Regions from separate parts of the Hydrogenophaga sedimenti genome, predicted to be linked through region 2. Evidence: riboswitches for the same ligand, from Rfam matches in the RefSeq annotation. Region 2 holds a riboswitch; the other holds the start of a gene.
What was found. Region 2 has a riboswitch for thiamine pyrophosphate ahead of ACS5NL_RS03360 (thiamine ABC transporter substrate-binding protein). Riboswitches for the same ligand answer to the same signal wherever they lie in the genome.

Region 1 (7,129 bases), on a different contig from region 2:
GCGCTGCAGCCGCACTCCCGGCGCGTGCAGCCAGATCACCTCGCCGCGCACGCCGCGGATCGGCATGTCCGGCCGGGCACCGGCGCCGCGCACATCGATGGCGAGATCCACGGCCACCGACTCTCCGTCGGCGAGGGTGATCTGCCGCGGCGCCACGCGGGTCACGCGTTCGCCCCAGCACCAGTGCACATTCGGCGCGTGCAGCGCCAGTGCGGTCAGCATGTCGCGGCTCATCACCTGGGCCTCGCCGGGCAGCAGCCAGGCGTGCAGATCGGGTGCCAGCGCCGGCTCCAGGGCGGCGAGCGCGGTGCGGTCCAGCGGCTGCGGCGCCGGCAGCTCGGTCGCCAGCGCCGGGGCCGCCTCCAGCCGCGCCAGCACGCGGCGCGCCGCGCCCAGGTCGGCGCCGTGCGCGACCATCAGGCTGCCGTGTTGCGCGAACAGCGGTGCGGTGCAGCCGGCATCGCGCAGCGCGTCGGCGATGCCGTGCCACAGGGCCAGCGAGCGCCAGCCCAGCCGTGCGACCTCGGGACCGGCGTTGTCCAGCTCGGCCAGCGGGCTGAGCATGCCGGCCGCGGTGAACCCGGCCGCGTGCGGGGCGGACAAAGTCAGCGAGCCCGTCTCCGGAGCCCCCGGCCCGGAGGCCGGGTCGAACACCGTGACCGTGTGTCCGGCGCGGCCGAGCTGCCAGGCCAGCAGCCGCCCCAGCACGCCGGCCCCGGCGATGCCAATGCGGGCCATGGCTCAGGCCTTGGTGGCGATGGACGAGACGGGCACGTAGAACTCGCCGCCCACGGCCTTGAACTCTGCGCTCTTCTGCGCCATGCCATCGCTGAGCGCCTGCTCTTCGCTCAGGCCCTTGGCGGCGGCGTAGTCGCGCACATCCTGCGTGATCTTCATGGAGCAGAACTTCGGGCCGCACATGCTGCAGAAATGCGCTTCCTTGCTGGAGTCCTTGGGCAGGGTCTCGTCGTGGTAAGCCTCGGCGGTCTGCGGGTCCAGGCCGAGCGCGAACTGGTCGCGCCAGCGGAACTCGAAACGCGCCTTGCTCATCGCGTCGTCGCGCGCGCGTTGTCCCGGATGGCCCTTGGCCACGTCGGCCGCGTGCGCCGCGATCTTGTAGGCAATGATCCCCTGCTTCACGTCGTCGCGGTCCGGCAGGCCCAGGTGTTCCTTGGGCGTCACGTAGCAGAGCATGGCCGTGCCCATCCAGCCGATCATGGCGGCGCCGATGGCGCTGGCGATGTGGTCGTAGCCCGGCGCGATGTCGATGGTCAGCGGGCCGAGCGTGTAGAACGGCGCTTCGTGGCAGTGCTTGATCTGCTCGTCCATGTTGGCCTGGATCATGTGCATGGGCACGTGGCCGGGGCCTTCGATCATGGTCTGCACGTCGTGCTTCCAGGCGATCTGGGTCAGCTCGCCCAGGGTGCGCAGCTCGGCGAACTGCGCCTCGTCGTTGGCGTCGGCGCCCGAGCCGGGGCGCAGGCCGTCGCCCAGCGAGAAGGTCACGTCATACGCCTTTATGATTTCGCAGATCTCGTCGAAGTGCGTGTACAGGAAGTTTTCCTTGTGGTGCGTGATGCACCACTTGGCCAGGATGGACCCGCCGCGCGAGACGATGCCGGTGCGGCGCTGCGTCGTGAGGTGGATGAAGGGCAGGCGCACGCCGGCGTGGATGGTGAAGTAGTCGATGCCCTGCTCGGCCTGCTCGATCAGCGTGTCGCGGAAGATTTCCCAGGTGAGGTCTTCGGCCACGCCACCCACCTTCTCCAGCGCCTGGTAGATCGGCACCGTACCGATGGGCACGGGCGAGTTGCGCACGATCCAGTCGCGCGTGGTGTGGATGTTCTTGCCGGTCGAGAGGTCCATCACCGTGTCGCCGCCCCAGCGGATAGCCCACACCAGCTTTTCCACTTCCTCTTCGATCGACGAGGTCACGACGGAGTTGCCGATGTTGGCGTTGATCTTCACCAGGAAGTTGCGGCCGATGATCATCGGCTCCACCTCGGGGTGGTTGATGTTGGCCGGGATCACGGCGCGGCCACGCGCCACCTCGTCGCGCACGAACTCGGGCGTGATCACGTCGGGAATGCGGGCGCCCATGGGGTTGCCCTTGAGACGCGCCTCGCGCTCGGCGCTGCCGAGGTATTCCTTCATCCACTCGCGCTTGCCGTTCTCGCGGATGGCGATGTATTCCATCTCGGGGGTGACGATGCCTTTTCGTGCGTAGTGCATCTGCGTCACGTTGGCGCCCGCCTTGGCGCGCAGGGGCTGGCGCTGCAGGCCGGCGGCTTCGGCGCGCAGGGCTTCGATGCGCGCATCGGCCTCATCACCGTGTTTGCCGCCGTCGTCCAGCGCCACCCGGTGGCGGCCCTCGTAGGCCTCGGTGTCGCCGCGCGCGGCCACCCACTGGCTGCGCACCGGCGACAGGCCCTGGCGGATGTCGATGCGGGCCTGCGGGTCGGTGTAGGGCCCCGAGGTGTCGTAGACCGTGACCTGTTCGCCGTTGGTCAGCGCGATCTCGCGCATCGGCACCTGCACGCCGGGCAGCGCGCCAGGCACGTGGACCTTGCGCGACTGGGGAAACGGCTCTCGGGTGAGCGTGAGCAGCTGCTGGAGCTTGTCGGGGGCGTTCATGGGGCGGTCTCCTGTTTGAAAAAGCTGTTGCGAAACGAACAGCTCCGGAGGACCGCCCGGAGGGACCTCGGGCGTGGGCGGCTTCGCCCCATGCACGGGTCCTTCAAGGCAACGCTCTTCTTTCGCCGGTACTAGCCGGATCAAGTTCGCGGGTTCGGTTCTTCAACCATCTCAGCGCCAGACCTTGTAAGGCCGGTGCACCCCGGAGCAGGCGCGCAGTGTAGCGCGGAAATTCTTGAGCCATCTCAATGTCCCTTCGGAAAGGGCCCGCCGGCGCGCCGACCGCGGGCGGTGCTGTGTACGCTGGGCGGCATGCACTGGTTCACCGGAATTCTTCTGTTCGGGGTGGCGATGGCCCTTGCCGTGTCGGGGCTGGGCGTGCTCGGCGCCCGGCGCTGGGCCGGGGCCACGCGCGCCATCCATGCGCGGCTGGACGCACAGCGCCGGGCGACCGGACCGCTCCGCTACGACCCGCGCGAAATCGACCACCTGCCGGCGCCCGTGCAGCGGTACTTCCGCGCCGTGCTCACCCCCGGGCAGCCCCTGGTCACCGCGGTCACCCTGTCACACACGGGCCAGTTCAACATGTCGTCCACCGACGAGCAGTGGAAGCCGTTCACCTCGCGCCAGCGGGTGGTCGTGCAGCGGCCCGGCTTTCTGTGGGACGCCCGCATCGCCATGCTGCCCGGCCTGCCGGTGCGCGTGCACGACAGCTATGCCGGTGGCCAGGGGCTGCTGCGGGCGGCCGTGCTGGGCCTGTTCCGTGTCGCCGATCTGCAGGGCGACGGCGAGCTGGCGCGCGGCGAGCTGATGCGCTTCCTCGCCGAGGCCGCCTGGTACCCCACGGCCCTGTTGCCCAGCCAGGGCGTGCAATGGACCGCGGTGGACGGGGACAGTGCCAACGCCACCCTCACGGACGGCGCACTCTCGCTCACGCTGCTGTTCCAGTTCGACGGGGAGGGCATGGTGCGCTCGGTGTTCGCCCAGGCGCGTGGCCGCATGGTGGGCCGGCAGATCGACATGGCGCCCTGGGAGGGCTCCTGGTCTGACCACCGGCGCGTCGATGGCATGACCGTGCCCTTCGCCGGCGAGGTCGCCTGGCTGCTGCCCGAAGGCCGCAAGACCTACTGGCGCGGCACCGTCACCGCGCTCGGCTATGAGTGGTCGGCCTGAACCGCCCGCGCGGGACGGCCCTGGCGCCGCTGCAATCCCTTGATGGCTTCGAACCAGACCACGCTCAGCACCCCCAGCCCGCAGGCCGCGGCCAGTTCGTGCGCCGGCAGCGGTGCAAAACGCAGCAACCCGACGACCCAGGGGATGTAGAGGGCCGCCAGCAGCATGGCCAGCGCCATGCCCACGACCCCCCAGAGCATGGCGTTGGGCGCGCGCAGCGTGACCCAGACCGGGGCGGTCGCCGAGCGGTTGGAAAAGATCAGCGACAGGTTGCCCACCACCAGCGTGGCAAAGGCAAAGGCGCGGGCCTCTTCTTCGGGCAGGCGGGGTGCGGCCCAGGCGAAGGCACCCAGCACGACCGCCAGCACGCCCAGTCCCTGCAGCAGCGCGAACCACAGGCTCAGGCCGCCGAACAGCGGCGCGCGGGCGTCGCGGGGCGGTCGCTGCATCACGTCACGGTCGGCGGGCTCGTTTTCAAAGGCGATCGAACAGGCGGGATCGATGATGAGTTCGAGAAAGGCGATGTGCATCGGGAACAGCAGCGAGGGCCAGCCGAACAGCACCGGCAGCAGGGCCATGCCGGCGATCGGCACATGCACCGCGAGCACGTAGGACATGGCCTTGCGCAGGTTGTCGAAGATGCGCCGCCCCAGCCGCATGGCGCGCACGATGGCGGCGAAGTCGTCGTCCACCAGCACCAGCGAGGCCGATTCGCGCGCCACGTCGGTGCCGCGCTGGCCCATCGCCACACCCACGTGCGCGGCCCGCAGCGCGGGGGCGTCATTCACGCCGTCGCCGGTCATGGCGACGATCTCGCCACGCGCCTTCAGGGCCTGCACGATGCGCAGCTTCTGCTCGGGCGCGATGCGGGCGCAGACGCTCACGCGGGCCATGCGCTCGCTCAGCGCGGTGTCGTCGAGCGTGGCCATCTCGTCGCCCGACAGCACCTCGGCCCCGGAGCCCGCCAGCCCGGCCTGCTGCGCAATCGCCAGGGCGGTCGCCGGGTAGTCGCCGGTGATCATCACCACGCGGATGCCCGCGGCGCGGCACTCGGCGATGGCGGCCGGCACCTGCGGCCGCACCGGGTCGGCCAGCCCCAGCAGGCCGACGAAAGTGAAATCGAAATCGTGTTCGCCTTCGGGCCAGTCCTGGCCCTCGAACGTGCCGCTGGCCACCGCGAGCACGCGCAACCCTTGGGCGGCCAGGCCGTCCACCACGCTGGCGATGTGGGCCCTCTGCGCGCTGTCGAGGTGGCACAGGTCCATCACCGCCTCGGGAGCCCCCTTGGCCGCGACCGTCTGCGTGGCACCGTCCGATGCCGCCCACACGTGCGACATCGCGCGCAGCGCCGGGCTCAGCCCGTAGGTCTGCACCAGACGCCAGTCGCGGTGCAGGTGTTCGGTGCCGGCGAGGAAGCGTTCGCCGAGCTGGTGGAACGCCTTCTCCATCGGATCGAAGGGGTCCACCACGCTCGCCAGGATCGAGAACTCGACCAGCGTGTGGAAGGCCTCGGGCAGCGGTACGTTGTCCAGCGACGCCAGCGCCAGCCGGTCCGGCAGCGCCGCGCCACCGGCGGCCAGGTGCGTCACCGCCATGCGGTTGCCGGTGAGGGTGCCGGTCTTGTCGCTGCACAGCACGGTGGTCGCGCCCAGGGTCTCGATCGCGTTGATGCGCCGGGTGAGCACCCCTTCCCTGGACAGGCGGCGCGCGCCCAGCGCCGGGAACACGGTCATCACCACCGGGTATTCCTCCGGCAGCATCGCCATCGCCAGCGCGATGCCGGCCAGCACCGCCTGCAGCCAGTCGCCGCGCACCAGGCCATGGACCACCACCAGGGCCAGGCTCAGCACCAGCGCCAGCAGGGCGAGGTTGCGCACCAGCCGGGTGGTCTGTTTCTGCAGCGGCGAGGTTTCGTGGCCGACCTGGCCGAGCGCGCTGCCGATGCGGCCGATCTCGCTGCGCGCGCCGGTGGCGGTGACGCGTGCCAGCGCGTGGCCCTGCACGATCAGCGTGCCGGCGTACACCGTGGGCAGGTCGTCGCCGCCGGGGCGCGCGCCGCGGCCGGACGCAGAGGCCGGCGCCTGCGCCAGTTCGACCGCCAGGGCCGCGCGCTTGCCCACCGGCACCGCTTCCCCGGTCAGCAGCGACTCGTCGGCCTGCACGCCGTCGGCCGACAGCAGCAGGGCGTCCGCCGGGACCCGGTCGCCCTCGCTCAGTTGCAGCAGGTCGCCACGCACCACGTCGCTGCCGGCGATGCGCTGCGGTGTGCCGTCGCGGATCACCAGCGCGCGCGGGCTGGTCAGGTCGCGCAGCGCCTCGATGGCGCGTTCGGTCTTGCCTTCCTGGTACAGCGTCAGTCCCAGCGTGATCACCACGAAGGCGAGCAGGGTCAGGCCCTCCCGCAGATCGCCGAACACCAGGTAGAGCGAGGCCGCGGCCAGCAGGAGCAGGAACATGGGCTCGCGCGCCGTCTCGACCGCGATGGACAGCAGGCTGCGGCGTTGCCCGCCGGGCAGCACGTTGGCGCCGTCCCGGGTCAGGCGCTGTGCCGCTTCGGCCGCGGTCAGGCCGGTGGTGATGTCGGCGTCGTGGGTGTTCGTGGTGTTCAAGAGTCGCTCGCGGGTTCAGGGCCAGCAGTGGCGCTGGCGCGTGGAATCTTGCTCCAGTGTGCACCCGGGCCGGTGTGCTGTCGAACCGCCGTGGCTGCCGTTCTCGCCCACGTTCCGGGTGCCGTTCTACCCCCGGCGCCAAGACAGCACCATGTACTTTGTCGCCACTGCGATCCAGGGCACTTCGTTCGGCGAAGCCCTGGCTTCGCGAGCTCGGCGGCCTGCTGGCTTTGCAGACGCGCTGAGGAACTGCCTGCATGGTGACTACCTTATGCTCTACGAGTCTTCCGAACAGGCAGGGAAATCATGTCCAGGGAACCCATGCGCAGCAACACCATGACCGAAGCCGATACCTGCCGGGTGCATGTCACCCCGAGGCTGGTGGAAGCCGGCTGGGCCACCGAGCCCAGCTTCATGGGCGAACAACGCAGCTTCACCAATGGCCGGATCGTGGTCGCCGGTGGCGTGGTGCGCCGGGGGCCCCAAAAGCGGGCCGACTACCTGCTGTTCTACCGGCGCGACTTTCCCCTGGCCGTGGTCGAAGCCAAGGAAACCAGCCTGCCCGCCGAAAACGCCGTGCAGCAGGCGCGCGAATACGCTGAAATTCTTGGCCTCAAGTTCGCTTACGCCACAAACGGCCTGCGCATCATCGAGATCGACTACACCACCGGCACCGAGCGCGAGGTGGACCGCTACGCCACGCCCGACGAACT
Region 2 (7,129 bases):
CGTCTCGCAGGCACAGGTCGCGCTGCGCAGCGCCGACCTGACGCGCGCCAAGGCCGATCTGTCGCGCCTGCAGGAAGACGTCGACCGCCGCCAGCCGCTGGTGGCCACCGGCGCCGTGGGCCGCGAAGAATTCCAGCACGTCGCGTCGCAGCTGGTCGCCGCGCGCAGCACCGTGGCCGCGGCCGAATCGGCGCTGCAGGCGGCGCGCGAGCAGCAGCTCTCGGGCCAGTCGCTGACCGAAGGCACGACGCCCGAAGAACACCCCAACGTGCTGCGCGCCGCCGCCCGCGTGCGCGAGACCGCGCTCGCGATGCAGCGCACCGACCTGGTCTCGCCGGTGGACGGCTATGTGGCCCGCCGCAACGTGCAGCTGGGTCAGCGCGTGCAGGCCGGCGCACCGCTGATGTCGGTGATCTCGCTGGACCAGGTCTGGGTCGAGGCGAACTTCAAGGAAAGCCAGCTCGCCCGCCTGCGCCTGGAGCAGCCGGTCGAGCTGACCGCCGACGTCTATGGCAAGAAGGTGGTCTACCACGGTGTGATCGAAGGCCTGGGCGCCGGCACCGGTGCGGCGTTCGCGCTGCTGCCGGCGCAGAACGCCACCGGCAACTGGATCAAGGTGGTGCAACGCGTGCCGGTGCGTGTCAGGCTGGACGCCAAGGAGCTGGCCGAACACCCGCTGCGCGTGGGCCTGTCGATGGAAGCCAAGGTCGATGTCAGCCGCACCGAAGGCCGTGTGCTGTCGGACGCCTCGCGCCCGGCCGCTGCCATGCAGACCGCCGTGTTCGACCAGGACGCCGCGGCGGCCGATGCGCGCGTGAGCGGCATCATCGCCCGCAACCTGGGCATCAGCCCGGCCAAGGCCGCCGCGGCCCTGGCCCATGCGACCCAGGCACCGCGCACGGTGAGCGCGGCGCAACCTGCCGCCGCCACCCTGGCGCTGGCCCACTGACCGCGCTGAAAGCTCTCTGAGATGAACACCGACGCGATCAACGCCGCCGGGCCGGCGCGGCACACGCCCGCCCCGGCGGCACCGCCACCGCCGCCACCCGGCCGGGCGCCTGCCTTTGCGCCGCTGCAGGGCGGCCAGCTGGTGCTGGGCACCGTGGCCCTGTCGCTGGCCACCTTCATGAACGTGCTCGACACCTCGATCGCCAACGTGTCGATCCCGGCGATCGCGGGCGACATGGGCGTGAGCCCGTCGCAGGGCACCTGGGTCATCACCTCGTTCGCGGTCGCCAACGCGATCTCGGTGCCGCTGACCGGCTGGCTGACGCAGCGCTTCGGGCAGGTGCGCCTGTTCGTGATGAGCGTGCTGCTGTTCGTGGTGGCGTCCTGGCTGTGTGGTCTGGCGCCCAACATCGAGCTGCTGATCGCCTTCCGGGTGCTGCAGGGCCTGGTCGCCGGGCCGATGATCCCGCTGTCGCAGACCCTGCTGCTGGCCAGCTATCCACCCGCCAAGGCCGGAATGGCGATGGCGATGTGGGGCATGACGGTGCTGGTGGCGCCGGTGGCCGGTCCGTTGCTGGGCGGCTGGATCACCGACAACATCTCCTGGCCCTGGATCTTCTACATCAACATCCCGGTCGGCATCTTCGCCGCCGCGCTGACCTGGTCGATCTACCACAAGCGCGACCCGGGGCCGCGCCGCGTGCCGCTGGACGTGACCGGGCTGGTGCTGCTGGTGCTGTTCGTCGGCACGATGCAGATCATGATCGACAAGGGCAAGGAGCTCGACTGGTTCGAGTCGGGCGAGATCATCGCGCTCACGGTCGTGTCTGCAGTGAGCTTCCTGTTCTTCCTGGCCTGGGAGCTGACCGACAAGCACCCGATCGTCGACCTGCGCCTGTTCGCGCGCCGCAACTTCGTGACCGGCACGCTGTCGCTGTCGGTGGCCTACGGTCTGTTCTTCGGCAACGTGGTGCTGCTGCCGCTGTGGCTGCAGCAGTTCATGGGCTACACGGCGACCTGGGCCGGGCTGGCGACCGCGCCGGTCGGCCTGCTGGCCATCGTGCTCTCGCCCTGGGTGGGCAAGAACGTCAGCCGCATCGACCCGCGCAAGCTGGGCACGGTGGCCTTCGTGGGGTTTGGTCTGGTGCTCTGGATGCGCTCGCACTTCAACACCCAGGCCGACTTCATGACCATCCTGATCCCGACCCTGCTGCAGGGCGCGGCCATGGCCTTCTTCTTCATTCCGCTGCAGGCCATCGTGTTCTCGGGCCTGCCGCCGGAGCAGATGCCGTCGGCCGCCGGCCTGTCGAACTTCGTGCGCATCACGGCCGGCGCGGTGGGCACCTCGCTGTTCACCACCCTGTGGGAGAGCCGTGCGGCGATGCACCACGCGCACCTGGTCGAGGCCATCCACCCGGGCAGCCCGACCGCCATGGCGACGATCAGCCAGCTCATGGCGGGCGGCATGACGCGCGAGCAGGCACTCGCCAACATCGACCGGCTGGTGAACCAGCAGGCCTTCACGCTGGCGGTGACCGACCTGTTCTACCTGTCGTCGGCCTTGTTCTTCGTGCTGGTGCTGGTGATCTGGACCTCGCGGCCGGTGCGCGGGGCCGGTGGCGGCGGGGGCGGAGCCCACTGAAACGTGGACCCCCACGCTCCGCCGCTGCGCGGGTCGCTGCCCCCCGAGGGGGCGCGATTCGGCTTGGGGCGGCCCGGCATCGAATCCTCGCGCTGTCACCCCGTGCGAGCGGCCGGTTCTTCCTGTGGTCCAATAGGGGGTTTTCAACCAATCTCCCCCTGGAACCGACATGGGCAACAAACTCGTCACCGAAGCCGATCGCCGTGCAACCCCCCGTCCCACCGCCGCCAATGGCGTCGTGCTGCCGACCCCCGGTCGTGGTCAGCGCGTGAGCCTGGAGCGTGGTGTCGCCACCCGCACCAAGAAGAACCCCGGCAAGCGTTCGAAGAAGGGCGGCTGATCGCCGCGGGCCGGCCCACCGCCGGTCCTGAAAGATCCCTGCAAAGGCCCCGTTCCGGGGCCTTTTGCTTTGGGGGGCTGGCTCAGTGGCGGCGCAGGTGCAGGAAGCGGCCCTTGAAGGCGTCACCGTTTTCCAGCAGCCGCTCGGCCGATGCCATCGTCAGCCCGAAACCCAGCAGCGCCATCTCGCGCCCGAAGGCGCTGCGGTTGCCGCGGTCCGGGTCGACGATCAGCACCTCGGCCCCCAGCGCGGCGTGCTGGTCGATGAAGCGCGCGAGCTGGGCCGGCTGCTGGCGTTCGTAGAGTACGTCGCTGCCGATGATCAGGTCGAAGCGCCCCAGGCCGCTGGCGCCGTCGGCGTCGTCGACCGACCAGTTGCCGGCGTGCACTGGCAGCGGGCTCAGGCCGTTGGCCTGCAGGTTCTGCTGCAGAAAGTCGGCGGTCAGCGGGTGCCAGTCGCTGACCGTGATGTCGCCGCCGCGCCGGTGGATCACCAGGCTCGCCAGCGCCAGCCCGGCGCCGATCTCCAGGATGCGCTTGCCGGCGATGTCGTGGCTGTCCATCGCCAGCGCGAGCACGCGCGCCGACGGCCAGACCTGGCCGAACAGCGGCCAGCCCGAGGCGCCCATGCCGGTGTCTTCGGCCTCACCCTGCGGGTCGGCGTATTGCTGGTTGTCCAGAAGGGATCGGATGGCGTAGTCCCGGCCACCAATGGTGACGGTCTGGTGCCTGACCTGGTAACCGGGCATGGGCGAGGGCTCTCATGGTGAGCGTGGTGCAAATGGTTCTGATCGAACGGGCACACATCGCCACCGGGCGGACCGGGCAGGGCACATGCAGGGTCGAGGAGTTCCTCGGAGTCACCCGTGGGGTGACCCGACGACCATAACACGCGCCCTGACAGGGCGCGCTCTACAATTCAGCCCTTCACCGGGGGTGCCGGTCCCGCAAGGGCCGGCTGAGAAATACCCCTCTCACCTGATCTGGGTTGTGCCAGCGTAGGGAGCGTGACAAGCCGGTCCGCCGTTTGCCGTGGCCCGTCCTTCTCAGCCCCGAAGCGGGCGTTCTGACAAGGCGGCTTCACATGCAACGGCGTTTTTTTCTTTCGGCGCTTTTCTCCTTCTCTTCCCTGTCGGTCGCGGGCCTGGCCCAGGCGCAGTCGCCCATGCCGCTGCGGGTGCTGACCCACGCCTCGTTCGACCTGCCCAAGGACCTGCTGGCGCAGTTCGAGAAAGAAGCGGCGGTCACGCTGCAGATCGTCAAGGCCGGCGACGCGGGCGAGATGGTCAACAAGCTGATCCTCACCAAGTCCGCCCCCATCGCCGATGTGGCCTTCGGCATCGACAACACCCTGTTGCCGCGCGCGCTGTCGGCCGGCCTGGTCGACCCCTACACCGGCCCGGCCGCGCAGCGCAAGGCCGAGGTCGCGATGTCGGGCGGCGTGGTGCCGGTGGACTTCGGCTACGTCAACCTCAACATCGACAAGGCCTGGTTCGCCAAGGCGGGCCTGGCCCTGCCGGCTTCGCTGGACGATCTCGCCAAGCCGGCCTACGCCAAGCTGCTGGTGGTCGAAAACCCCGCGACCTCCAGCCCCGGCCAGGCCTTCCTGTTCGCCACCATCGCCGGCCTGGGCGAAGAGGGTGCGTTCACCTGGTGGGCCAAGGCCCGCGCGGGCGGCGTCAAGGTGGTCAAGGGCTGGAGCGAGGCCTACTACACCGAGTTCACCCGCAACGGCGGCACCCGCCCCATCGTGGTGAGCTACGCCAGCAGCCCGGCGGCCGAGGTGTTCTACAGCAAGGAAAAGATCACCGAGTCGCCGACCGCCAACCTGTTCCTCAAGGGCGGCGTGTTCCGCCAGGTCGAGGGCGTGGCCCTGGTCAAGGGCGGAAACCCCGCGGCGCGCGAGGCCGCCGGCCGCTTCATCGAATTCCTGCGCTCGGCGCCGGTGCAGCAGGCGCTGCAGACCTCGATGTGGATGTTCCCGGTCGAGGCCGGCGCGACGCGCGTCGACGTGATGAAGGCCCACGCCACCGAGCCGGCGAAGTTCGACAACCCGACGGCCGGGCGCATGGACGCGAATGCCAAGGCTTGGCAGCAGCGCTGGACGCAGACGGTCCTGAAGTGACCCCTGAATTCGGATGACCCCCCTGCGCCGCTTTGCGGCTTCTCCCCTGAAGGGGGGGCGCACCTGGTGGCCCGGCGAAGCCGGTTCCACGGGTGCCCTGGCCAAGGCCCTTCCGGCTCTGCCGCTCCTGTTTCTGTTGGTGATGCTGGTGGCGCCGGTGCTGCGGCTGCTGGCCGAGGGGCTGACGTCCGACGCCGAGGTGCGCTGGCTGGCGGTGTGGACCGATCCCTATCTGCGCTGGCGGGTGCTGTGGTCGCTGGCGCAGGCGGCGATCACCTGCGTGCTGGCGCTGCTGCTGGGGGTGCCCTGCGCCTGGGTGCTGGCGCGGCGCGTGTTTCCGGGCCGGACGCTGGCGTTGCGCCTGCTGATGCTGCCCTTCGTGGTGCCGACGCTGGTCGCGGCCATGGGTGTGCTGGCGCTCTGGGGGCCGCGTGGCCTGTTCGGGGCGCCGCTGGCGGCGGCGGGCATCGACCTGAGCGAGACGCCCTGGCTGCTGCTCTACGGCAACCTGTTCTTCAACCTCTGCCTCGTGGTGCGCGCGGGTGTCGACGCGCTGGGGCAGGTGAGCGCGCAGCGGCTCGCGGCAGCGCGCACGCTGGGCGCCACGCCCTGGCGCGCCTTCTGGCGCATCGAATGGCCGGCGATCGCGCCCTGGCTGGCGTCGGCGCTGTGCCTCGTGTTTCTCTACTGCTTCGCGGGCTTCGGCCTGGCCCTGATCCTGGGTGGGCAGCGCTACGCGACCGCCGAGGTCGAGATCTACACGCTCGTTGCCCACGAACTGGAACTGGGTCAGGCGGGTGTGCTCGCGGTCTGGACCATGGCGCTGACCGGTGCGGTGGCGCTGGCCTACGCCGGGCTGGAGCAGCGGCTGGCCACGCCCGCGCGCGTGACGCCGGTGCTGCCTCGCCCGCCGCAAGGTGCCGCGCAGTGGCTGGGCGTGGCCGGAGCGATGGCCTTGCTGGCGCTGGTGTGCGCGGCGCCGCTGGTGGCCATCGTGTGGCGCGCGGCCGTGTCGCTGTTGACCGGGCAGGGCTGGTCGGTGCTGCTGGAGGCCGACACGTTGGCCGCGCTGGGCAATACGCTGCGTTTCTCTCTGATGGCGTTGTTGCTGGCGACGGCGCTGGGTCTGGCGCATGCGCTGTCGGTGTCGGCGCGTGGGCATCTGTCGCTGGCCTGGCGGGCGGCGGCGTTTCTGCCTTTCGTGGTGTCGCCAGTCAGCGTGGCCTTTGGTCTGCTGCTGCGCTACCCGGGCTGGAGCGCGAGCCTGGCCATGCTGCTGGGTGCCTACGCGCTGCTGGCCTGGCCCTTCGTGTCCAAGTCGCTCACTGCCGCGCTCGACAGCCTGCCCGCGCACTACGCGCAGGCCGCGGCCTCGCTGGGTGCGCGACCCTGGCGCGTGTTCTGGCGCGTCACGCTGCCGCTGGTGGCGCCCGCGCTGCGGCGCGGCATGGCCTTTGCCGCCGCCACCGCGCTGGGCGAATTCGCCGTCACCCTGTTCCTCTCGCGCCCCGAGTGGTCCACGCTCACCACCCTGATCCACCAGCACCTGGGCCGGCCCGGCGCCGCCAACCTTGACGCCGCCTTCGTGCTGGCCGCGCTGCTGATGGCGCTGGCGCTGCTGGCCTTTGCGCTGATCGAAGGCCCTGCCTCGAAGGACAATGCCCGCCATGCTTGAACTGCGCGACATCCACAAACACTGGGAAGCCTCGCCCGAGTGGTCGCTGCTGGCCGGCGTGAGCCTGCGCGTCGGCGCGGGAGAAACGGTCGCGCTGCTCGGCGCCTCCGGCAGCGGCAAGAGCACCCTGCTCAAGATCGTGGCCGGGCTCGAAGCGCCCGAACGCGGCAGCGTCTGGTTCGACGGCGCCGACATCACCGCTCTGCCGCCCGAGCGGCGCGGCTTCGCGCTGATGTTCCAGGACTTCGCGCTGTTCCCGCACCTCAACGTGCGCGACAACGTCGCCTTCGGACCGATCGAGCAGGGCGTGCGCAAGGCCGAGGCCCGCGAACGCGCGCAGGCCATGCTTTCGCGCTTCGGCCTTGGCAATCATGGCGACGCCCGCGTCTGGACGCTGTCG

Region 1: linked by a shared signal. The riboswitch ahead of thiC (phosphomethylpyrimidine synthase ThiC) and the one ahead of ACS5NL_RS03360 (thiamine ABC transporter substrate-binding protein) in region 2 are both predicted to bind thiamine pyrophosphate.

The regions. Positions count from the first base shown of each region.
Region 1 is NZ_JBPZHA010000004.1:328,534-335,662, reverse strand. It holds gene ACS5NL_RS08860 (FAD-dependent oxidoreductase) at 1-738, opposite strand, end outside; gene thiC (phosphomethylpyrimidine synthase ThiC) at 742-2,634, opposite strand; TPP riboswitch at 2,735-2,849, opposite strand; gene ACS5NL_RS08850 (DUF6920 family protein) at 2,947-3,807, shown strand; gene ACS5NL_RS08845 (cation-translocating P-type ATPase) at 3,789-6,416, opposite strand; gene hsdR (EcoAI/FtnUII family type I restriction enzme subunit R) at 6,738-7,129, shown strand, end outside.
Region 2 is NZ_JBPZHA010000002.1:146,016-153,144, forward strand. It holds gene ACS5NL_RS03340 (HlyD family secretion protein) at 1-949, shown strand, start outside; gene ACS5NL_RS03345 (DHA2 family efflux MFS transporter permease subunit) at 971-2,590, shown strand; gene ACS5NL_RS03350 (hypothetical protein) at 2,760-2,930, shown strand; gene ACS5NL_RS03355 (class I SAM-dependent methyltransferase) at 3,013-3,678, opposite strand; TPP riboswitch at 3,852-3,952, shown strand; gene ACS5NL_RS03360 (thiamine ABC transporter substrate-binding protein) at 4,014-5,054, shown strand; gene ACS5NL_RS03365 (ABC transporter permease) at 5,068-6,729, shown strand; gene ACS5NL_RS03370 (ABC transporter ATP-binding protein) at 6,722-7,129, shown strand, end outside.